DNA from 2 places in the Variovorax sp. GW823-FHT02B07 genome. Region 2 is predicted to be linked to the other one. Evidence: predicted binding sites of a transcription regulator. Region 2 holds the regulator's gene; the other holds the start of a gene.
The links. Region 2 encodes HrcA, which represses chaperone genes, less so after heat shock. Its sites were predicted from a motif close to TTAGCACTCNNNNNNNNNGAGTGCTAA; they were not measured.

Region 1 (11,482 bases), on a different contig from region 2:
GATGAACATGGTGGCGGCGAGCGCCATCCCGAGTTTTTCCGCCGCCACCGGCGGGCGCCTGCCCAGAGACGGCTTCCTGGGCGTGCGCCCCGAAGGCCTGCGCGTGCATCCGAAGCAGGGCGCGGCCGCCGGCGTGCCGGGCCGCGTCGAGCTCATCGAGGCGCTGGGCGCCGACACGCTGATCCACGTGGACGTGGGCGGCGTGCCGCTCATCGCGCGCCAGAACGAACGCACGCCGCTGCAGGCTGGTGACGACGTGGCGGTCGAGCTCGACCCGTCCGTGCTGCACCTGTTCAGCCGCGAAGGCCGCGCCGTCGCCGCCTGATCCGACGCCCCTCACTTTCAACGGACCTTCCCCGTGACCCTCGCAGCAGCGGGCCTCGTGCCCACCCCACCGGCGCCTTCGGAATTCACGGTGCTTCACCTCGGCCTCGGTTCGTTCCATCGCGCCCACCAGGCCGTCTACCTGCAGCGGCTGATCGATGCGGGCGACACCCGCTGGTCGCTGTCGGGCGCCAACATCCGGCCCGACATGGCCGAGGTCGTTGCGGCGCTGCAGGCCCAGGGCGGGCGCTACACGCTCGAGACGGTGTCGCCGGCCGGCGAGTACCGCTACGAGCAGATCGAAGCCATCCGCGAAGTGCTGCCGTACGAGCCCTCGCTGGCCCCGGTGATCGCGCGCGGCGCGGCGCCGTCCACGCGCATCGTCTCCTTCACCGTGACCGAGGCCGGCTACTACCTGGACACCAAGGGCAAGCTCGACCTGTCGTTCACCGACCTCGCGGCCGACATCGAACGCGCGCGGCGCGGCGAGGCCGGCGAGACGATCTACGGCGCGGTCTGCGCGATCCTGCGGGCACGGCATGCCGCGCAGGCGGGCCCCGTGACGCTGCTGAACTGCGACAACCTGCGCCACAACGGTGACCGCTTTCGCGCGGGCCTGCTCGAGTTCATCGCGCTCGTCGGCGACGCGCCGCTGCAGGCCTGGGTCGATGCCAACACCCGCTGCCCGAACGCGATGGTCGACCGCATCACGCCGCGCCCGCCGCCCGAGCTGCGCGCGCGCGTGCGCGCCGCCACGGGCCGCGACGACGGCGCGGCGGTCACGGGCGAGAGCTTCATCCAGTGGGTGATCGAAGACGACTTCATCGCCGGCCGGCCCGACTGGGGGCGCGTGGGCGTGGAGCTGGTCGAGTCGGTGCAGCCGTATGAAGAGGCCAAGATCCGCATCCTCAACGCCACGCACAGCTGCATCGCCTGGGCCGGCACGCTGGCGGGGCTGGGCTTCATCCACGAAGGCACGCACGACGCGGCCATTCGCCGCATGGCCTTCGACTACGTGACCGACGACGTCATCCCGTGCCTGAGCCCCAGCCCCATCGACCTGGCGGCCTACCGCGACGTGGTGCTCGACCGCTTCGGCAACCCCGCGATCCGCGACACCAACCAGCGCGTGGCGGCCGACGGCTTCTCGAAGATCCCGGGCTTCATCGCGCCGACCGTGCGCGAGCGGCTCGCGGCCGGGCAGGGCATCGACAGCGTGGCGATGCTGCCCGCACTGTTCCTCGCGTTCCTGCAGCGCTGGCACCGGGGCGCGCTGCCCTACGCCTACCAGGACCAGAGCATGGACGATGCTGCCGCGCACGCCATCTGCGACGCGGCCGACCCCGTGGCGGCGCTGTGCGCCGATGCCGGGCTGTGGGGCCGCCTCGCGGGCGATGCGCGGCTCGTCGATGCGGTGCGTCGTGCCGGCGAGCGCGTGGCCCGCTTCATCAAAGAGAAGGCCGCGCCATGAGCGGCCGCCTGCAGGACCGCCATGTGCTGCTGACTGGTGCCGGCGGCGGCATCGGCCTGGCGGTCGCCGAGGCCTGCATCGCCGAGGGTGCGCGCTGCAGCGTGATCGACCGCGCGACCGCCGCGCCCGAGGCCGTGCGCGCACTGCAGCAAGCCCACCCCGACACGCTCGCCTACATCGCGGCCGACGTGACCGACACGCAGGCCATCGCGCACATGCTGGCCGAGGCGCAGGTCGCCTTCGGTCCCGTCCACACGCTGTTCAACAACGCCGCCGTGTTCGACCTCGCGCCGCTGCTCGACAGCGACGAAGCCTCGTTCGACCGGCTCTTCGCCGTCAACGTGAAGGGCATGTTTTTCGTGATGCAGGCCGTGCTGCGCCACATGGTCGAGGCCGGCACGCCGGGCGCGTCGGTCATCAACATGGCCTCGCAGGCCGGGCGCCGCGGCGAGGCGCTGGTGTCGCACTACTGCGCGACCAAGGCGGCCGTCATCAGCTACACGCAGAGCGCCGCGCTGGCCATGGCGCCGCACGGTATCCGCGTCAACGGCATCGCCCCCGGTGTGGTCGACACGCCGATGTGGGACCATGTCGACAGCCTGTTCGCCAAGGCCGAAGGGCTGGCGCCGGGCGAGAAGAAGCGGCGTGTCGGCCTCGCCGTGCCGCTCGGGCGCATGGGCGTGCCGGGCGACATTGCCGGGGCGGCGGTGTTTCTCGCCAGCGACGAGGCGCGCTACATCACGGCGCAGACCCTCAATGTCGACGGCGGCAATGTCATGAGCTGAACCCTACCTTCCTTCCGCATTTCTGCATGAACGACGACTTCCACCTGTACCTCGACAGCGCCGACCTGGCCGAGCTGCAGGCCTGCCTGCCGCACCCGGTGGTGCACGGCGTGACGACCAACCCGACGCTGCTGCAACGCGCCGGCGTGGGGCGCGCTTACGTCCCCGATCTGCTGAAACGTTGCATCGACCTGGGCGCGCGCCAGGTGCAGGCCCAGGTGTATTCGAACGAGGTCGACGGCATGCTGGAAGACGCCGCCGTCCTGCTGCCGCAGTTCGACCCCGGCCAGCTCGTCATCAAGATTCCCGCCACGCGCCAGGGCCTGGACGCCGGCGCGCGGCTCATCGCCCAGGGCGTGCCTGTGACGTGGACCGCCGTGTACGCGCCCGAGCAGGCGCACTTCGCCGCGCAGCTGGGCGCGGCCTATGCGGCGCCGTACCTCGGTCGGCTCGAAGACGCCGGCATCGATGGGCTGGCGCTCATCGCGCAGATGCAGTCGCTGGTGGCGCAACGGCCTTCGCCCCGCACGCGGCTGCTGGTGGCGAGCATCCGTTCGCGCGCGGCCTACCTGGCGCTGCTGGGGCTGGGCGTGGGCGCCATCACCATTCCGCCGCGCCTCTTTGCCGAGCTGCTCGACCATCCCGCCACCCTGGCTGCCGAAGCGGGTTTCCTGGCCGACGCCCGCGCCTTGCCCTGACAGAAGAAGAAAATCCAAGCACCATGCGCATTGCACTCACGGGCGAGGCCCTGATCGATTTCACCGCCGGCGAAGGCGCCGCCCTGGCGTTCCTCGGCCATGAAGGCGGCTCGCCGCTGAACACGGCCGTGGCCTGCGCACGGCTCGGGCAGCCGACCGGCTTTCTCACGCAGCTGTCCACCGACCTGTTCGGCGAGCGGCTGATGGCCTTTCTCGAACGCAACGGCGTCGACACCCGGCTCATCCTGCGCAGCGACGCACCGTCGACGCTGGCGTTCGTGGAGCGCACGCCGCAGACCAACCGCTACGCCTTCTACACACGGGGCAGCGCCGACGCCACCTGGGCGCCCGAGCCGCTGCCGCAGCTGCCCGCGGAATGCCGCTTCCTGCACTTCGGCTCGATCTCGCTGCTGCAGGAGCCGGCGTCGTCGCGCATCGCCGACCTCGTGGCCGCCCACACGGGGCGCTGCGTGATCGTGTTCGACCCCAACGTGCGGCCCAGCCTGATCCCGGACATGGCCGCTTACCGCGCCCGCGTCACCGAGTGGTTCGCCATGGCCGACCTGGTCAAGCTCAGCGACGAAGACGCCGCGCTGCTCGCTCCCGGGCGGCCGGTCGATGCGCTCGCGGCCGAATGCCTCACGGCCGGCGCGCGCGCCGTGGTCGTCACGCGCGGCGGTGCCGGCGCCACGCTGTGGCGCACCGGCAGCGCGCCGCTCACCGTGGCCGCGCCGCGCGTCGAGGTGGTCGACACCATCGGCGCGGGCGACACCTTCACCGCCGGGCTGTCGGTGGCGCTGTTGGCGCACGGCGTCGAGCACCCGGCGCAACTGGCCGAACTGGGCGACGACGCCTGGCGCGCGGTGATGCGCTTTGCCGCCACCGCCGCGGCCCTGAACTGCACCCGCGAGGGCGCCGATCCACCGACGCTGGAAGCCGTTCGCACGGCGCTTTCGCAGGAAGACAACGAGGCCGTCGCTTCCCGGCCCTGATCGATCCGTGCCGCCATGACCACGACCACCCGCAAACGCGCGATCCCTCGTCAACGCCAACCCGAACTGGAGCGCGACTTCGCGCGCTCCCCGTCGCTGGGCTACGAGGCCCCGGAAGAAACCGGCCTGGTGCGCTGCCTCGCACACGGCTTTCCGAGCCCGCTGGTGCGATGGCACTTCCATGAAGACTACGAGCTGCACCTGATCACCGAGACCTCGGGCAAGGCCTTCATCGGCGACTGGATCGGGCCGTTCCAGCCCGGCCACCTCGTGCTGTGCGGGCCGCGCCTGCCGCACAACTGGATCTCGCTCGATGTGCCCGAAGAAGGCGCCGCCGGGCGCGACCGCGTGATCCAGTTCCGCCACGAGCCCATCGAGCGCGCGGCCGCCGAGATTCCCGAGCTGCGCGACGTGATGCCGCTGCTCGACCGCGCGCGCCACGGCATCGAGTTCTTCGGCATGTCGGCGCAGGCGCTGGCGCACTGGGATGCCATCAAGGCCGCGCGCGGCGTGCGCCGCCTGGGCCTGTTCTGCGAGTTCATGGCCGACCTGGCGCAGTGCACCGACTACCGGCTGCTGTCGAGCGTGCAGATGCAGGGCGTGCAGGGCAGCGACGGCGATGCGCAGGTCGACCAGATCAACGACATCGTGAACCGCATCACCAACAACATGACCGACTCGATCTCGATGTCGGACGTGGCCGCCGAACTGGGCATGAGCGAGAGCCGCTTCAGCCGCTTCTTCCGCCGCTCGACGGGCAACAGCTTCACCGACTTCGTGAACCGCGTGCGCATCAACAGCGCCTGCCACCTGCTGATGCAGACCGACCACTACGTGACCGACATCTGCTACCAGGTGGGCTTCAACAACGTGGCCAACTTCAACCGGCGCTTTCTCGAGATCAAGGGCATGACGCCGAGCGAGTTCAGGCGCCAGGCCGACACGCGCTTCGGCTGACTTCTTTCAAGGCGAACGCGCCCGCTCCGAAGGCGCCATCAGGGAGACCATCTTGTATCTGGGACTCGACCTCGGCACGTCCGAGCTCAAGGCATTGCTGCTCGCGGACGATCACCGCATCGTCGGCGTGGCACGCGCGCCGCTCATGGTCGACCGGCCGCAACCGCTGTGGTCCGAGCAGGCGCCTGCCCAGTGGTGGCAGGCGCTCGAGGCGGTCATGGCCGAGCTGCGCACCACGCACGCCGAGGCGCTGCTGCAGGTGCGCGCCATCGGCCTGTCGGGCCAGATGCACGGCGCCACGCTGCTCGACGCGGAAGGCGAGGTGCTGCGCCCGGCCATCCTCTGGAACGACGGCCGCAGCGGTGCGCAGTGCGAGGCACTCACGCGCGCCGTGCCGCGCCTGGGCGAGATCGCGGGCAACCTCGCGATGCCCGGCTTCACCGCGCCCAAGCTGCTGTGGGTGCGCGAGCACGAGCCCGAGGTCTTCGCCCGCGTGGCGCGCGTGCTGCTGCCCAAGGACTGGCTGCGCTTCATGCTCAGCGGCGAAGCGGTCAGCGAGATGTCCGACGCGGCCGGCACGCTGTGGCTCGACGTGGGCGCGCGCGACTGGTCCGACGAACTGCTCGCCGCCACGGGGCTCACGCGCGCTCACATGCCGCGGCTGGTCGAGGGCAGTGAAGTCTCCGCGCTGCTCAAGCCGGAACTCGCGACGCGCTGGGGGCTGTGCGACGGCGTGAAGATCGCCGGCGGCGCGGGCGACAACGCCGCCAGCGCGGTCGGCATGGGGCTCGTGGAGCCGGGGCAGGGCTTCGTCTCGCTCGGCACCTCGGGCGTGGTGTTCGTCTCGACCGACCGCTTCCTGCCGAACCCCGCGCAGGCGATGCACGCCTTCTGCCACGCGCTGCCCAGGCGCTGGCACCAGATGTCGGTGATGCTCTCGGCCGCCAGCGCGGTGAGCTGGGCAGCGAAGACCTTCAAGTTCGCGGACGAGGCGGCGTTGCTCGAAGCCGCAGCCTCGGTCGCGCTGGCGAACCGGGCGCGCTGCCCGCTGTTCCTGCCGTACCTGTCGGGCGAGCGCTCGCCGCACAACAACCCGAATGCGCAAGGGGTGCTGTTCGGCCTGACTCATGCGCACGGCCCCGCGGAGATCGCCTATGCCGTGGTCGAGGGCGTGAGCTTCGGCTTGCGCGATGGCTTCGACACGCTGCGCCTGCCGGCCGACATGCCGCTGCGTGAAGTCGCGCTGGTGGGGGGCGGTGCGCGCAGTGTGTGGTGGGGGCAGTTGCTGGCCGACATCTTCCAGGTGCCGTTGACGCTGTATGCGGGCAGCGAGACCGGCGGTGCGCTCGGTGCGGCGCGGTTGGCGTGGCTGGCCGATGGGGGCGCGGTGGCCGAGGTGTGCACGTTGCCGCCGGTGAAGCAGACGCTGGAGCCTTCATCCGAAGGAGCCGATGGACACAAGACGCGGCATGCGCGGTTCCAAGTGCTCTACATGGCGCTGCGCGACCAGTTCCGATAGGCCCGATCTAATACCGAGCGCCCATAGAAAAAGCCCCGCCGAAGCGGGGCTTTTTCATTTCGCGAAACACCGCGGAACCGGCTTTGCCGGGCCGCAGGTGTTGCCCCCGGTAGGGGGTTGGCGTAGCGGACACGAAGTGCCGCGCAGCCTGGGGGCGAGCGAAATTACATGCCCATGCCGCCCATGCCGCCCATGCCACCCATGTCGGGCATGCCACCGCCGCCGGCGCCGGACTCGTCCTTGGGTGCGTCAGCAACCATGGCTTCGGTCGTCAGCAGCAGCGAGGACACCGAAGCGGCGTTCTGCAGTGCGGTGCGGGTGACCTTCGTCGGGTCCAGGATGCCCAGCTCGAGCATGTCGCCGTACGTGTCGTTCGCAGCGTTGAAGCCGTAGTTGCCCTTGCCGGCCAGCACAGCGTTCACCACCACCGAGGCTTCGCCGCCGGCGTTGTTCACGATTTCGCGCAGGGGCGCTTCGATGGCCTTCAGCACCAGCTTGATGCCGGCTTCTTGATCAGCGTTGTCGCCCTTGACCGACTCGCCCACGGCTTGCTTGGCACGCAGCAGCGCCACGCCGCCACCAGCCACAACGCCTTCTTCCACTGCAGCGCGGGTGGCGTGCAGGGCGTCTTCGACGCGAGCCTTCTTTTCCTTCATTTCGACTTCGGTGGCAGCGCCAACCTTGATCACTGCCACGCCGCCGGCCAGCTTGGCCACGCGCTCTTGCAGCTTTTCACGGTCGTAGTCGCTGGTCGCTTCTTCGATCTGAACGCGAACTTGCTTCACGCGGGCTTCGATGTCACCAGCAGCGCCAGCGCCGTCGATGATGATCGTGTTTTCCTTGCCCACTTCGATGCGCTTGGCTTGACCCAGGTCGGCCAGCGTCACCTTTTCGAGCGTCAGGCCCACTTCTTCAGCGATGACCTTGCCGCCCGTCAGGATGGCGATGTCTTCCAGCATGGCCTTGCGGCGGTCGCCGAAGCCAGGAGCCTTCACAGCCACGACCTTCAGGATGCCGCGGATCGTGTTCACGACCAGCGTCGCCAGGGCTTCGCCTTCGACTTCTTCGGCAATGATCAGCAGCGGACGGCCCGCCTTGGCGACTTGCTCCAGCACGGGCAGCAGGTCACGGATGTTGCTGATCTTCTTGTCGAACAGCAGCACGAAGGGGTTGTCGAGCAGCGCCGATTGCTTCTCGGGGTTGTTGATGAAGTAGGGCGACAGGTAGCCGCGGTCGAACTGCATGCCTTCGACGACGTCGAGTTCGCTGTCCAGCGACTTGCCGTCTTCCACGGTGATCACGCCTTCCTTGCCGACCTTGTCCATCGCGTCAGCGATGAGCTTGCCGATGGTTTCGTCGCTGTTGGCCGAGATGGAGCCGACTTGCGCGATTTCCTTCGACGTGGTGGTGGGCTTGGAAGCCTTCTTCAGCTCGGCGACCAGGGCCGTGACAGCCTTGTCGATGCCGCGCTTCAGGTCCATCGGGTTCATGCCGGCAGCCACCAGCTTGAAACCTTCGCGAACGATGGCTTGTGCCAGGACCGTGGCGGTCGTGGTGCCGTCACCAGCGTTGTCGCTGGTCTTGGAGGCCACTTCCTTCACGAGCTGGGCGCCCATGTTCTGCAGCTTGTCCTTGAGTTCGATTTCCTTGGCCACGGACACACCGTCCTTGGTCACGGTGGGGGCGCCGAACGAACGCTCGAGCACCACGTTGCGGCCCTTGGGGCCCAGGGTCACTTTGACTGCGTTGGCCAGGATGTTGACACCCTCGACCATGCGTGCGCGGGCTTCTCCGCCGAAGACTACGTCTTTTGCTGCCATGATGAATTAACTCCGAATGGATTGAATTTGGATGGGATCGAAAGGAGGAGAAGAATTACTTCTCGACGACTGCGAACAGGTCGTCTTCCTTCATCACGAGCAGTTCGTCGCCATCGACCTTGACGGTCTGGCCGCTGTACTTGCCGAACAGGACGCGGTCGCCGACCTTGACGGTCAGTGCGGCCAGTTCGCCCTTGTCGTTGCGCTTGCCCGGGCCCACGGCCAGGACTTCACCCTGATCGGGCTTTTCGGCGGCTGCGTCGGGGATGACGATGCCGGAGGCGGTCTTGGTTTCGCTGTCAACACGCTTGACGATCACGCGATCGGCCAAAGGACGAAGTTTCATTGCATCTCCTGGAAGGGTAAGAAACGGGTTTGTTTGTGGTCGGGCGCCGGAGAAACCGGCGACCTGTCGACTGGATGGGAGGGCTGTTAGCACTCGTCAGCAGCGAGTGCTAATCATAAGGGCATTCGATGACCTTTCAAGGGCGGCGCCCTTGCCGCCGTTTGGCACCGCCGTGCTTTTCCGGGGAAACACCGGGTGGGCGGGTGCCCTCGGCCGGGAGGTCTTCGGCTATTTTGTCCGGGCAAAATAAGGCCGTGCCCATGTCGCCGACGCACAGAGGTCGAACGCGCAGATTGCTTTTTTGTAATCCGGGTGATCGGTGGTGGACGGGCTTGGCTTCCTAGAGTCGCGGCATCCCGGCAATCTCCAAGGACACCATGACACACACCTTCCGCAACACCGTTTTCGCCGCAGGAGCCGCACTGGCCGCTGCCGGCGCCTTTGCCTCGGGCACCCATGCCGGTGGCCACGGCCACGATGCCGAAGCCGCCGTCGGCAAGCCCGGCGTGGCCGCCAAGGTGACGCGCACGGTCCAGGTCGACATGACGGACTCGATGCGCTTCACGCCGGCGGACATCAAGGTCAAGCAGGGCGAGACGGTGCGCTTCGTCGTCAAGAACTCCGGCGTCCTGAAGCACGAGCTCGTGCTCGGGACCGAGAAGGCGCTGCTGGCGCACTACGAGGCCATGAAGAAGAACCCGGAGATGGAGCACGCCGATCCGAACATGGTCACGCTGGCCGCGGGCAAGACCGGCGAGATCGTCTGGCAGTTCACCCAGGCCGGCAAGGTCGACTTCGGCTGCCTGCAGCCGGGCCACTACGACGCCGGAATGAAGGGCGCGGTGCTGGTGGGCAAGGCCGGCAAGTGAGCGTGATGCGCACGCGTCTTTCACGCGCCGGCCGCCATGCCGGCGCTTTTTCTTCCAGGGTATCGCGCGACAGGGCTTGACCTTCACATCGTGTCAACCTGGACACTGATCGCTTCCCCCTCAAGGGCTTCCCCCTTTCCTGTCGGAGAACGCGAATGAACGACACGTCCACCAGGCACGCAGGACACCCCCACGGTCATCACGGCCACCACGATCACCACGCATCGCACGGGCATGCGCCCGCGGGCCCTGCGCAGCCCGCTGCGGAGGGCACGGTCTACACCTGCCCCATGCACCCGGAGATCCGGCAGGACCACCCGGGCAACTGCCCCAAGTGCGGCATGACGTTGGAGCCCGAGATGCCGACCCTCGACGAGGGCGAAGATCCCGAGTTGAAAGACTTCAAGCGACGCTTCTTCTGGACGCTGCCGCTCAGCGTTGTCGTCACCGTGCTCGCCATGGCCGGCCACCGCCTGCAGTGGTTCGAGATGGGCACGCAAAGCTGGATCGAGCTCGTGCTCACTGTTCCCATCGTGCTGTGGGCCGGTTGGCCGTTCTTTGTGCGCGCGGTGCAGTCGGTGGCGAACCGCAGCCCGAACATGTGGACCCTGATCGGCCTGGGCACGGCCGCCGCCTTTGCCTACAGCGTCGTGGCCACGGTGGCGCCCGGCGTGTTCCCCGCGTCGTTCGTGTCGATGGGGCGCGTGTCGGTCTACTTCGAAGCGGCGGCGGTGATCATTTCGCTCACCCTGCTGGGCCAGATCCTCGAGCTCAAGGCGCGCTCGCAGACCTCCGCGGCCATCAAGTCGCTGCTGGGGCTCGCACCCAAGACGGCGCGCCGGATCGGCGCCGACGGCACCGAGGAAGACGTGCCCATCGGCCATGTGCATGTCGGCGACAGGCTGCGCGTGCGCCCCGGAGAGAAGGTGCCGGTGGACGGCGTGGTGATCGAAGGCGGCAGCGCGGTCGACGAGTCGATGCTCACCGGCGAGCCGCTGCCCGTGACCAAGCGCGTGGGCGACAAGCTCATCGGCGCGACGCTCAACACCAACGGCGCCCTCGTCATGCAGTCGGAAAAGGTCGGCTCGCAGACCGTGCTCGCGAGCATCGTGCAGATGGTGGCGCAGGCCCAGCGCTCCCGCGCGCCGATGCAGCGGATGGCCGACCAGGTCGCCGGCTACTTCGTGATGACGGTGATCGCCATCGCGGTGCTGACCTTCTTCGCCTGGGGCTTCTTCGGGCCGCAGCCCAGCTGGGTCTATGGCCTCATCAATGCCGTGGCGGTGCTCATCATTGCCTGCCCCTGTGCGCTGGGCCTTGCGACGCCGATGTCGATCATGGTGGCCACCGGCAAGGCGGCCACGCAGGGCGTGCTGTTCCGCGATGCCGCGGCGATCGAGAACTTCCGCAAGGTCGATGCGCTCATCGTCGACAAGACCGGCACCCTGACCGAAGGCCGGCCGCAGTTCGAGCGCGCGGTGCCTGCGCCCGGCTTCACCGCCGACGAGGTGCTGCGCCTGGCCGCCAGCCTGGACCAGGGCAGCGAGCACCCGCTGGCCGACGCCATCGTGCGGGCGGCGCGCGAGCGCCAGCTGGCGCTGGACACGCCCGAGGGTTTCGAATCCAGCAGCGGCATTGGCGTGAGCGGCGCCGTGGCCGGCCGGAAGCTGGCGCTCGGCAACACGGCGCTCATGGAGCAGT
Region 2 (11,482 bases):
TCTTCCATGCGCAGGCGAACCTGGGTGCTGGCCGGCGCCATGTCGCCCGAGATGAAGCGGCGCTTGAGCTTCGTCAACGCCAGGCTCGACTGCACCACGTCGACGTAGATCGGGTCGAGCCGCTGGATCGTGGCCAGCGCCATCGCCTGGCCCGGCGCCACAAGCGCGCCTTCGGTCACGGCGGAACGGCCGATGCGTCCCGCGATGGGCGCGGTGATGCGCGTGAAGTCGAGGTTGATGCGCGCCGCCTTCACGGCCGCCTGCGCGGCCTTCACGCCGGCTTGCGCCTGCACCAGCGCGGCCTGCGCCTCTTCGTGCTCCTGCCTGCTCACGGCATTGGCTTTGACCAGTTCACCGAAGCGATCGGCCTTGCCGCGCAGGCTGGCGATGGTGGCCTGCGAGGTGGCCAACGCGGCCTGCGCCTGCTCGTGCGCGGCCTCGAACGGGCCGGGCTCGATCTCGTACAGCACTTGGCCCGCGCGGACCATGCCGCCCTCTTCGAACAGCCGCTTGCGCACGATGCCGTTGACCTGGGGCCGCACCTCGGAGACGCGGTAGGCGGCCGTGCGACCCGCGAGCTCGGTGTGCACGGCCACGTCGCTGGCGTGCAGCGCCACCACGCCGACTTCGGGCGGCGCGTCATCGGTGGTGGAAGCCTGCTTGGCGCCGCATGCAGCGAGCGCGAGCAGGGACATCGGAAGCAGGAGCTTGAAAAGCGGGGTCATGGCCATCGGGAATCGCAGTGCGGCGCGCGCAGGGATCACCCGGCTCGTTACATTTGCACTCAAATGGTGCATTCTGCCTTCGATGTTGCATTGCAACCTGAAGGAATCCTGTGTTTGCCGTAGGTGAAATCGGCGGCGGCCGCAGGCCTTGCTCGCGCCCTCGCAGCTGCAAAGAAAAAGGTCGCGCAATGCGGCCTTCGTCGGAGTGTCTACAGAGGGGGAATGTGTGGTGGTAGGCCGTGAGTGGCTTGAACACTCGACCAACGGATTATGAGTCCGCTGCTCTAACCAACTGAGCTAACGGCCCACGCGGGCCCGATTCTATGCGCCGCGCGCGGCCACTTACTTGCGGTGGCTCAGCGCGTTGCTCACCAGCCGCGACGTGATGTCGACGATCTGGATCATGCGGTCGTACGGCATGCGGGTCGGGCCGATCACGCCCAGCGTGCCGACCACCTGGCCGTCGACCTCGTAATTGGCGCTGACGATCGACAGCTCCTCGAAGGGCACGACCTGGCTTTCGCCGCCGATGAAGATGCGCACGCCCTCGGCCTTGCTCGACACGTCGAGCAGCCGCATCAGCTGCGCCTTCTCTTCAAAAAGATCGAAGGCACGCCGCAGCTGCCCCATGTCGCTGGAGAAATCGGTCACCGACAGCAGGTTGCGCTCGCCCGAAATCACGACGTCATCGGCCTGCGCATCGGTGAGCACTTCGGAGCTGACCTGCACCGCGGCCTGCATCAACGCGGCGATTTCCCCGCGCAGCTTCTCGACCTCGGACTGGAGGCGGTCGCGCACCTGCTCGATCGTCAGGCCCGCGAAGTGCGCGTTGATGTAGTTCGAGGCCTCGACCAGCTGCGACTGCGAGTAGTCGGTCTCGGGGAAGATCACGCGGTTCTGCACGTCGCCATCGGGCGACACGATGATCACCAGCAGCCGCCGCTCCGACAGGCGCAAGAATTCGATCTGCTTGAACACCGAGACGCGCCGCGGCGCCATCACGACGCCCACGAACTGCGACAGGTTCGACAGCAGGTGCGCGGCGTTGGCGATCACCTTCTGCGGCTGGTCGGCCGCCAGGCTCGGCGTGCTCATCTGCTCGCGCTGCGCGGTCAGCATGGTGTCGACGAAGAGCCGGTAGCCGCGCGTGGTCGGCACGCGTCCGGCCGAGGTGTGGGGGCTGGCAATGAGCCCCAGCGCCTCGAGGTCGGACATGACGTTGCGGATGGTCGCGGGGGAGAGATCCAGCCCTGCCGAACGCGAGAGCGTGCGCGATCCGACGGGTTGCCCATCGGCGATGTAACGCTCGACCAGCGTCTTCAACAGCAACTTGGCACGGTCGTCCAGCATTGCAAGATTTTAGTGTTGTAATTTGTGAGCTATGACCTCACGCTTTCGTCACGTCGCCCTGATCGGCAAATACCAGGCTTCCGGCGCCCGGGCGCAAGCCGATGCGCGCGACGGCGTGATGGAGGGCATCGGCGCCTTCCTTGAATCACAGGGTTGCACGGTGTTCGTGGAGCGTTCGTCCTGCGAGGACACCGACGCACCGCCCCACCCGCGCTACCAGGCGCTGTCGGTCGAGGAAATCGGCCAGCGCTGCGACCTCGGCCTCGTGGTCGGCGGTGACGGCACCATGCTCGGCATCGGCCGGCAGCTCGCGTGCTACGGCATCCCACTCATCGGCATCAACCGCGGGCGGCTGGGCTTCATCACCGACATCCCGCTGGACAACTACCAGGCCACGCTGATCCCGATGCTGGCCGGCGAATACGAAGAAGACCACCGCAGCCTGATGCACGCGCAGGTGATCCGCGATGAGGCCCTGGTGTTCGACGCGCTCGCGATGAACGACGTGGTGGTCAACCGCGGCGCCACCTCGGGCATGGTCGAGATGCGCGTGTCGGTGGGCCGCCATTTCGTGGCCAACCAGCGCGCCGACGGGCTGATCATCGCGTCGCCCACGGGCTCTACGGCCTACGCGCTGTCGGCCGGCGGGCCGCTGCTGCATCCGGCGGTGCCGGGTTGGGTGATGGTGCCGATTGCGCCGCACACGCTGTCGAACCGCCCCGTGCTGCTGCCCGACGCCGACGAGATCGTGATCGAGCTGGTGAGCGGGCGCGACGCCAGCGCCAATTTCGACATGCAGTCGCTCGCCTCGCTCGCCATCGGCGACCGCGTGGTGGTGCGCCGCTCCGACTTCCGGGTGCGCTTCCTGCACCCGCGCGGCTGGAGCTACTTCGACACGCTGCGGAAAAAACTCCATTGGAACGAAGGGGGCTCCTGAATGAAGGACCACGCCCCTAGCTTGAGGACGAACTGAGATGGCTTTGCGACGCATCGCACTGCGCGACTTCGTGATCGTGCGGTCCCTTGAACTCGACCTGTCCGCCGGCTTCACGGTGCTGACCGGGGAAACCGGCGCCGGCAAGTCCATCCTGATCGACGCGCTGCAGCTGGCGCTGGGCAACCGCGCCGACGCCGGTGCCGTGCGCGAAGGCGCCGAGCGGCTCGACGTGAGCGCCGAATTCGACGCCGACCCGGCCCTGGCCGGCTGGCTCGACGAAGGCGGCTTCGAGGCCGGCGACGGCCTGCTGCTGCGCCGCACGGTCGACCTGCAGGGACGCAGCCGCGGCTGGATCAACGGCAGCCCCGCCACCGCCACGCAGCTGCGCGAACTCGGCGACCGCCTGCTCGACATCCACGGCCAGCACGCCTGGCAGAGCCTGACCCGCCCCGAGGCCGTGCGCGGCCTGCTCGACGCCTACGCCGGCGCGCGCACCGACGCGCTCGACGCCGCCTGGCAGAGTTGGCGCCAGGCGCTCTCGGCGCTCGAACACGCACGCTCGGCGCAAGACTCGCTGCAACGTGAGCGCGAGCGGCTGCAATGGCAGATTTCCGAAGTCGCCAAGCTGGCGCCGGGTGCCGACGAGTGGGATGAGCTCTCCGCCCATCACTCGCGCATCTCGAACGCGCAGGCGCTCATCGACGCCGCCCAGGGCGCGAGCCAGGCGCTCGAAGACGACGACAACGGCGCGCTCGCCGCCCTCACGCGCGCCGCGACGCTGCTGCAGAACTGCGAACACATCGAGCCCGAATTCCGCACGCTGGGCGAGGTGCTGGCCTCCTGCGTCGCACAGGCCTCGGACGCGGCCCACTCGCTGCACGGCTACCTGCGCGACACCGACACCGATCCCAAGACCCTCGCCGAGCTCGACGAACGCATGGGCCTGTGGATGTCGCTCGCGCGCCGCTACAAGCGCACGCCCGCCGAGCTGCCCGCGCTGCTGGCCGGCTGGCAGGCGGAGCTGCAGGCGCTCGACGCGCAAAGCGACCTCGAAGGCCTGGAACGCGCCGAGCAGAACACGCAACAGGCCTACATGAAGGAAGCCAAGGCCCTCGGCAAGATCCGCAAGCAGGCCGCGCCGCGCCTGGCCCAGGCCGTCACGCAGGCGATGCAGGGCCTGGGCATGCAGGGCGGGCGCTTCGACGTCGAGCTGCAGCCGCTGGCTCAGCCCGGCCGCGCCGGCCTCGAAGAAATCTCGTTCCTGGTGGCCGGCCACGCCGGCAGCACGCCGCGCGCCATCGGCAAGGTGGCCTCGGGCGGCGAACTCTCGCGCATCGCACTGGCCATCGCCGTGACGACCAGCGAACTGGGCGCCGCGCAGACGCTGATCTTCGACGAGGTCGATGCAGGCGTCGGCGGCGCCGTCGCCGAGACCGTGGGCCGCCTCATGAAGCAGCTCGGCCGCGACCGCCAGGTGCTCGCCGTGACCCATCTTCCCCAAGTGGCGGCCTGCGCCGACCACCACCTCGTGGTCGCCAAGCGCCAGACGACAGCGGCCGGCACGGACGGCCCGCGCACCGAAAGCGGCGTGTCGCGCCTCGCCGCCGACGACCGCGCCCGCGAAATCGCCCGCATGCTCGGCGGCGAAAAGGTGTCGGCCACCTCGCTGGCCCATGCGCGCGAAATGCTGGGCCACAAGACGCCGGCGACCGCCCCATGAACATGAATCTCGACCTCGTCCTCATCACCGGCATGTCGGGCTCCGGCAAGTCGGTGGCGCTGCACGCGCTGGAAGACGCCGGCTACTACTGCGTCGACAACCTGCCGCCTGAGCTGCTCACCGCCTTCATCGCGCTGCAGCACGAACAGCAGGCCACGCGCGTGGCGATCGCGATGGACGTGCGCAGCGGCGTGTCGCTGCCGATCGTGCCGCAGCAGCTGGAGGCGCTGCGCGCCGACGGCGTCTCGCTGCGCTCGCTGTTCCTCGACGCGACCACCGATGCGCTGCTGCGTCGCTATTCCGAAACGCGCCGGCGCCACCCGCTCTCGCGCCAGGAAAGCCGCACCGACGTGCCCGAGCAGCACCGCGTGCTGGTGCAGGCCATCGAACTCGAACGCGAATTGCTGGCCGACCTGCGCGATGGCGCCGACGTGATCGACACCAGCCTCATCCGCCCCGCGCAGCTGCAGAGCTACATCAAGGGGCTGATCTCGGCGCCGCAGAACGCGCTGACGCTGGTGTTCGAATCGTTCGCCTTCAAGCGCGGCGTGCCGCTCGATGCCGACTACGTGTTCGACGTGCGCATGCTGCCCAATCCGCACTACGTGCCAGCGCTGCGCGCGCTGACAGGGCGCGACGAGCCGGTGATCGAATGGCTGCGCGAGCACGACGACGTGGCGCGCATGTTCGACGACATCGAGCAGTTCCTGACGCACTGGCTCGACGCGCTGGCGCGCGACCACCGCAGCTACGTGACGGTGGCCATCGGCTGCACGGGCGGGCAGCACCGGTCGGTGTTCCTGGTCGAGCAACTGGCACGCGCCTTCGGTGCGCGCTGGGGTGCGCTCAAGCGCCACCGCGAACTCGACGCCTGACGACGACGTAGGCCGTTCAGGCCTCGGCGGCTTCCAGCAGCTTGCGCATCGGGGCGGGCAGCCCCAGCCGGCTCCATTCCTGCGCCTCGACCCAGCGCGCGCCCTCGCCTTGCGGCTGGACGCTCTGCAACAGCACCGGATGCAGGTGCAGGTCTTTGTGGGTCAGCACGTGCACGAAGGGCGGCAGCTCTTGCATGTCATGCGCGGCGCCCGATGGCAGGGCCGCGAGCAGATCGTCGTGGCTGTCGAACACCGGCAGGCAATGCAGCCCCGCCCAGATGCCCTTGGCGGGCCGCTTCTCCAGCCACACGCGCCCGTGCGCGTCGCGCGCCAGCAGCACCCACAGCGACTGGGCGCTGCGCTTGAGCTTGCGCGTCTTCACCGGGTAGCGTTCGGGCGCACCCTGGCGCAGGCCCACGCAACTCGCGTTCACCGGGCAGATCATGCAGCTGGGCTTGCGCGGCAGGCAGACCGTGGCGCCCAGGTCCATCAGGCCCTGCGTGTAGTGCGCCACCGCCTCGCGCTGGCCGTCTGGCGGCAACAGCTGCGTGGCGAGGTCCCACAGCGCACGCTCCTGCGCCGCCGACGACATGTCGCCGTCGAAGCCGAGCACGCGCGTCAGCACGCGCTTCACGTTGCCGTCGAGGATCGCCACGCGCTCGCCGAAACAGAAGGCCGCAATCGCGGCCGCCGTCGAACGACCGATGCCGGGCAGGGTCACGAGTTCGGCGGCGGTGTGCGGAAAGGCGCCGCCGAAGCGCGCGACCACCTCCTGCGCGCAGCGGTGCATGTTGCGCGCGCGGCTGTAGTAGCCGAGGCCACTCCACAGGCCGAACACCTCGTCCTCGGTGCCGGCGGCCAGCGCCGCCACGTCGGGGAAACGTTCGAGAAAACGTGCGAAGTAGCCCAGCACGGTCGTGACCTGGGTCTGCTGGAGCATCACCTCCGAGAGCCAGACACGGTACGGGTCGCGCGTGTTCTGCCACGGCAGTTCGCTGCGCCCGTGGCTGCGCTGCCAGCGCACGACCTGCACCGCGAAATCGGGGGGCAGCGACAGAGAGGGAGAGACGGCCGCCCGCGCGGCGTTGCGCTCAGGCCGCACGCAGTTGCTCGCCTGCGATGGCGGCGGCCGCGGCAGGCGGCTGGCTGCCGTGCTGCGCGATCAGCGAAGTGAACTCGTGCAGCCGCTCCTGCAGCGCGGCCAGGTGGCTTTCTTGCGCGGCGATCTCGGCCAGCCGGTCGTCAAGGCTGCCCGCAGCGTTCTGGATGCGTTCGATCGCCTCGATGCGCTTGCTGAAATTGCGGCGGCGCTCCTTGAGCTGCGCATCGATCTGCGCGCTGGCGCCCTTGCTCCAGCGCTCGACCTCGGTCATGGCGGCTTCGTTGACAAGCCGCAACCGGCTGGCCAGCGCACGCACCAGCTTGTCGCAGAAGTCGGCCTGCGCGAGCTTGATCAGGTTGCCCACGCCCAGGTAGTGGATGTGGCTGCGCTCGATCTGACCCAGCTCCTGCTCGAAGCCGCTCAGGTCGGGTTCGGCCGGCGCCTGCAGCGTGAAGCCCTGCTCGGCATTGAGCTGGCGGAAGGTGGCGTGCAGCATCGACTGGATCTCGGCCGTCGTCGCCTGCACTTCGCGCAGGTTGTTGCGCAGCGCATCGAAGGTTTCGCCGTACACCTTGCGCACGTTGAACTTGACGCCGGGGCGCTTGAGCGCCGCGGCCAGCTTGACCATGTCGGCCTTGAGCGCCGTGCGCCCGAGCACCGCGTACACCTCGCGCAGCAGCTTGCCCTGTACCGAGCGCAGCGCCAGGATGCGGGTGTTGCTGCCCTCGAATTCAGCATGTTCCTGGTCGATGCGCGCACGCATGTGGCGGATCACCGACACGTTCTTGCCGCGCAGGCCCTGCAGTTCGAGCGCCTGCTCCGACAGATCGCGCTGGCGCACCTTCAGCAGGCGCTCGGCCTCGGTGCGCAGCGCGGTCATGCCGGCATCGACGGCGAGCCGCAGCATGGTTTCGCGCTTGCCGAGCACGCCTTCGCCGAGCAGCGCCTCGAGCGCCGGCAGCCGGCTGGCGTCGAGCAGGGCCGCGTCATGACCGATCTTGGCCTGCAGGCCCTTCTGCGCCGACACCGGCAGCACCTGCGCCAACGGCACCTCGAGCAGCCGGGCCGCGCCTTCGCGCTGGCGCTCGATCTGTTGCGCGATCTGCGCCGGGGTGCTCAGCGTGTCCCACAGCGTGTCGATCTTGTTGAGCACCACGAAGCGCGTGTCGTGGCTGTCGTCGCCGGTGATCAGGTGCTCGCGCCAGATCGACAGGTCGGAGCGGGTCACGCCAGTTTCGGCGCCCAGGATGAAGACGACGGCATGCGCCTGCGGGATCAGGCTCACGGTGAGTTCGGGCTCGGCGCCGATCGCGTTCAGGCCGGGCGTGTCGAGGATCACGAGGCCCTGCTCGAGCAGCGGATGCGGCATGTTGAGCACCGCATGGCGCCAGCGCGGAATCTCGACGCGGCCTTCGGCGTCCTGCACCGGGTTGTCGTCGGGCGTCTCGGGGTTCCAGAAGCCGAGCGCGCGGGCTTCGTCCTTGCTCACCCAGCGGACTTCGGCCACCTTGCCCATGGCGCGGGCCAGTTGCTCGGCGTCGCCCACCTCGATGGGCAATTCGGTCCAGCGCGTGGGCCGCTCGCGCCAGTGGGCGAGCGAATGCGGCTCCAGGCGGGTTTCGATGGGCAGCAGGCGCAGCTTGGGCGCCAGTGCGGCGTCGTAGCCCAGCTCGGTCGGGCACATCGTGGTGCGCCCGGCGCTGGCCGGCATGATCCGCCGGCCGTAGCCGGCAAAGAAGATCGCGTTGATCAGTTCCGACTTGCCGCGCGAGAACTCGGCCACGAAGGCCACCATGACCTTGCTGGTGCGAATCTGGTCTTCGAGTGCGCGCAGCCGTTCGGCCACGGCCTGGTCGAGCAGCTCGTTGTCGGTCAGCCAACGGGACAGCCACTGAAGGCGGCGGGCGAAGTTGCTCCGCCAGGCGCCGTGCTGATCGAGCTGTTGGTTGAAAGAGCGGCTCAAGGGGAAGATGTAAGTAAGAATTTACAAATATAACATCGCCACATGGCGAACGGGGTACCGGCAGGAGTTTGCCCCGAAGCAGCCGCCACGGGGCCCACCGTCCCTAGGATTTCTGGCAATGGGGGCAGTAATAAGTAGAGCGCTGCCCCTGTTTCAGCTGCCGGATCGGCGTGCCGCACACACGGCACGGCTCGCCCGTGCGCCCGTAGACGGTCGCTTCGAGCTGGAAGTAGCCGCTTTGCCCATCCACGTTCGAGAAGTCGCGCAAGGTGCTGCCGCCCTTCTCCACCGCCCGCGCCAGGATGTCGCGCACCGCCGCGTGCAGTTTCGCGGCGCGCGGCCGGCTGATGCGCGCCGCCGACAGGGTCGGGCGGATGCCGGCCATGAACAGCGCCTCCGACGCGTAGATGTTGCCGACACCCACCACCACGTCGCCCGCGAGCAGCACCTGCTTGATGGCCGTGCGGCGCTTCTTCAGCCCGGCATGGAAGGCGTCGAGGTCGAAGGCATCGCCCAACGGCTCCATGCCCAGTCCGCCGAGCAGCTTGAGGGCCCAGGGCGCCTCTTCATCGTCCACGTAGACCACGGCGCCGAAGCGGCGCGGGTCGTTCAGCCGCAGCGTGCCAAGCTCGGTGACAAGGTCGAAGTGGTCGTGCACGCCGGGCTCCGGCAGGTGGATGTCGAAACGCAGGCTGCCCGACATGCCCAGGTGCAGCAGCAGCAACCCGCGGTCCAGGTCGATCAGCAGGTACTTGCCGCGACGGCGCACCTCGCGCACGCGGCGCCCGACCAGCGCCTGCGGCACCACCATCAGCGCCCAGCGCAGCGGCTTGCCGATGCGCACGGACTCGATGCGCGCGCCGGCGATGCGGTCGGCAAAGCCGCGCCGGGTGACTTCGACTTCGGGTAGTTCAGGCATGAAAAGTAAAACTCCGGCAGCGACGAAGCCCCATGCGGCGCTCGTTCAAATGGCTGGATTATTATGGTCAGATGAACCCATCGCCCCGCCGTCACCGCCTTGCGGCGGCCGCGTCTCTCGTGCTGCTTGCCTACACAACGCACGCACAGTCCCTTGAACCCACCGCCGCCGGCAACCCGCCTCCCGCCATCGAGCGCACGGCACCGCCGAAGCCACCGGTGCGCCCCCGGACGACCCCTGCGGCAGCCAAGCCGGCCGCCGAAGCCGCGCAGCCGTCGGCGCTGACGGCCGACCTGTTCTATGAAATTCTCATGGGCGAGATCACCGCCCGCTCCGGCGACCCCGGCTCCGGCTACTCGCTGGTGCTCGACGCCGCCCGGCGCCTGCGCGACGGCAAGCTGTTCCAGCGCGCGGTCGAGATCGCGCTGCAGTCGCGCTCCGGCGACGCCGCGATCTCCGCGGCGCGCGCCTGGCAGGAAGCACTGCCCAATTCGCGCGATGCCCGGCGCATCGAGCTGCAGATCCTGATCGCGCTGAACCGCATCAGCGAAACCGTCGAACCGCTGCGCGCCGAAGTGGCGGCCACCTCGCAGATCGAGCGCCCCCTGCTGATGGCGGTGATCGCGCGCACCTACGGCCGCGCCGCCGACAAGAAGCTGGCCGCCTCGGTGGTCGAGCAGGCGCTGGTCGATGAACTCAAGAGCCCGACCACCGGCGGACTGGCCTGGGCCACCGTGGGCCGACTGCGCCTGAACGCCGGCGACCCCTCGGGGGCGCTGGACGCCGCGCGCAAGGGGCAGGCCATCGACCCGTCGTCCGAGGCACCCTCGGCGCTGGCGCTCGAGCTCATCGATCCGGGCCAGCCGCTGGCCGAGCCGATCGTCACGCGCTACCTCGCGAACAACCCCAAGGCCTCGCCCGACCTGCGCATCGCGTACGCACGCACGCTGGTCGAGAACCGCCGCTTCAGCGACGCCAGCACGCAGCTGCAGGCCCTGACCGCCGCGCGCCCCGAGCTGGCGGAGCCCTGGTTGCTGCTCGGCAGCCTGCAGATGCAGGCCCGCCAGGAAGCGGCGGCCGAAACCTCGCTCAAGCGCTACGTCGACCTGATGACGGCGCCGGGCCAGAGCCAGGACGCCGGTGACGTCGCCGACCGCAAGCGCGGGCTGACGCAGGCGTACCTCGTGCTGTCACAGCTGGCCGAGCGGCGCAAGGATTTCCAGGCGGCCGACCGCTGGATCACGCGCATCGACAGCACTGACAACCAGAGCGCCATCCAGGGCCGCCGCGCCAGCCTGCTCGCCAAGCAGGGCAAGCTGCCCCAGGCCCGCGAGCTGCTGCGCGCGCTGCCCGAGCGCACGGCGGAGGAACGCAAGCAGAAACTGCTGGCCGAAACCCAGCTGCTGCGCGAAGCCAAGCAATACCAGGCCGCCTACGACCTGCTGGCCCAGGCCTCGGCCGCCGCGCCGGACGACGGCGACCTCGTCTACGACCAGGCCATGATGGCCGAAAAGCTCAACCGCCTGGACGACATGGAGCGGCTGCTGCGCCGCCTCATGACGCTCAAGCCCGAGAGCCAGAACGCCTACAACGCGCTGGGCTACTCCTTTGCCGATCGCAAGATCCGGCTCGACGAGGCCCGAACGCTCATCCAGAAGGCCGTGCAGCTCGCGCCCGAAGACCCGTTCATTGCCGACAGCCTGGGCTGGGTCGAGTTCCGGCTCGGCAACACGGCGGAGGCGATCCGCATCCTCGAGGCGGCCTACAAGACGCGGCCCGACCCCGAGATCGGCGCGCATTTCGGCGAAGTCCTGTGGTCGGTCGGCCAGAAGGACCGCGCGGTCGCGATCTGGAAAGAATCGCTGCTGACGGACGCCGAAAACGAGACGCT

Region 1: AC1RGU_RS22810 (co-chaperone GroES) is a predicted target of HrcA. The motif match lies at 8,999-9,025, and genes of this name have one in related genera.

Annotation. Positions count from the first base shown of each region.
Region 1 is NZ_JBXAJX010000004.1:423,107-434,588, forward strand. It holds gene AC1RGU_RS22770 (ABC transporter ATP-binding protein) at 1-325, shown strand, start outside; gene dalD (D-arabinitol 4-dehydrogenase) at 416-1,795, shown strand; gene AC1RGU_RS22780 (L-iditol 2-dehydrogenase) at 1,792-2,580, shown strand; gene AC1RGU_RS22785 (transaldolase family protein) at 2,607-3,278, shown strand; gene AC1RGU_RS22790 (carbohydrate kinase family protein) at 3,302-4,270, shown strand; gene AC1RGU_RS22795 (AraC family transcriptional regulator) at 4,286-5,227, shown strand; gene xylB (xylulokinase) at 5,280-6,746, shown strand; gene groL (chaperonin GroEL) at 6,911-8,566, opposite strand; gene AC1RGU_RS22810 (co-chaperone GroES) at 8,622-8,912, opposite strand; gene AC1RGU_RS22815 (cupredoxin domain-containing protein) at 9,290-9,781, shown strand; gene AC1RGU_RS22820 (copper-transporting P-type ATPase) at 9,937-11,482, shown strand, end outside.
Region 2 is NZ_JBXAJX010000003.1:401,972-413,453, forward strand. It holds gene AC1RGU_RS19640 (efflux RND transporter periplasmic adaptor subunit) at 1-725, opposite strand, end outside; tRNA gene AC1RGU_RS19645 (tRNA-Ile) at 956-1,032, opposite strand; gene hrcA (heat-inducible transcriptional repressor HrcA) at 1,068-2,075, opposite strand; gene AC1RGU_RS19655 (NAD kinase) at 2,107-3,012, shown strand; gene recN (DNA repair protein RecN) at 3,050-4,732, shown strand; gene rapZ (RNase adapter RapZ) at 4,735-5,607, shown strand; gene mutY (A/G-specific adenine glycosylase) at 5,624-6,658, opposite strand; gene AC1RGU_RS19675 (dynamin family protein) at 6,699-8,672, opposite strand; gene mutM (bifunctional DNA-formamidopyrimidine glycosylase/DNA-(apurinic or apyrimidinic site) lyase) at 8,776-9,591, opposite strand; gene AC1RGU_RS19685 (tetratricopeptide repeat protein) at 9,663-11,482, shown strand, end outside.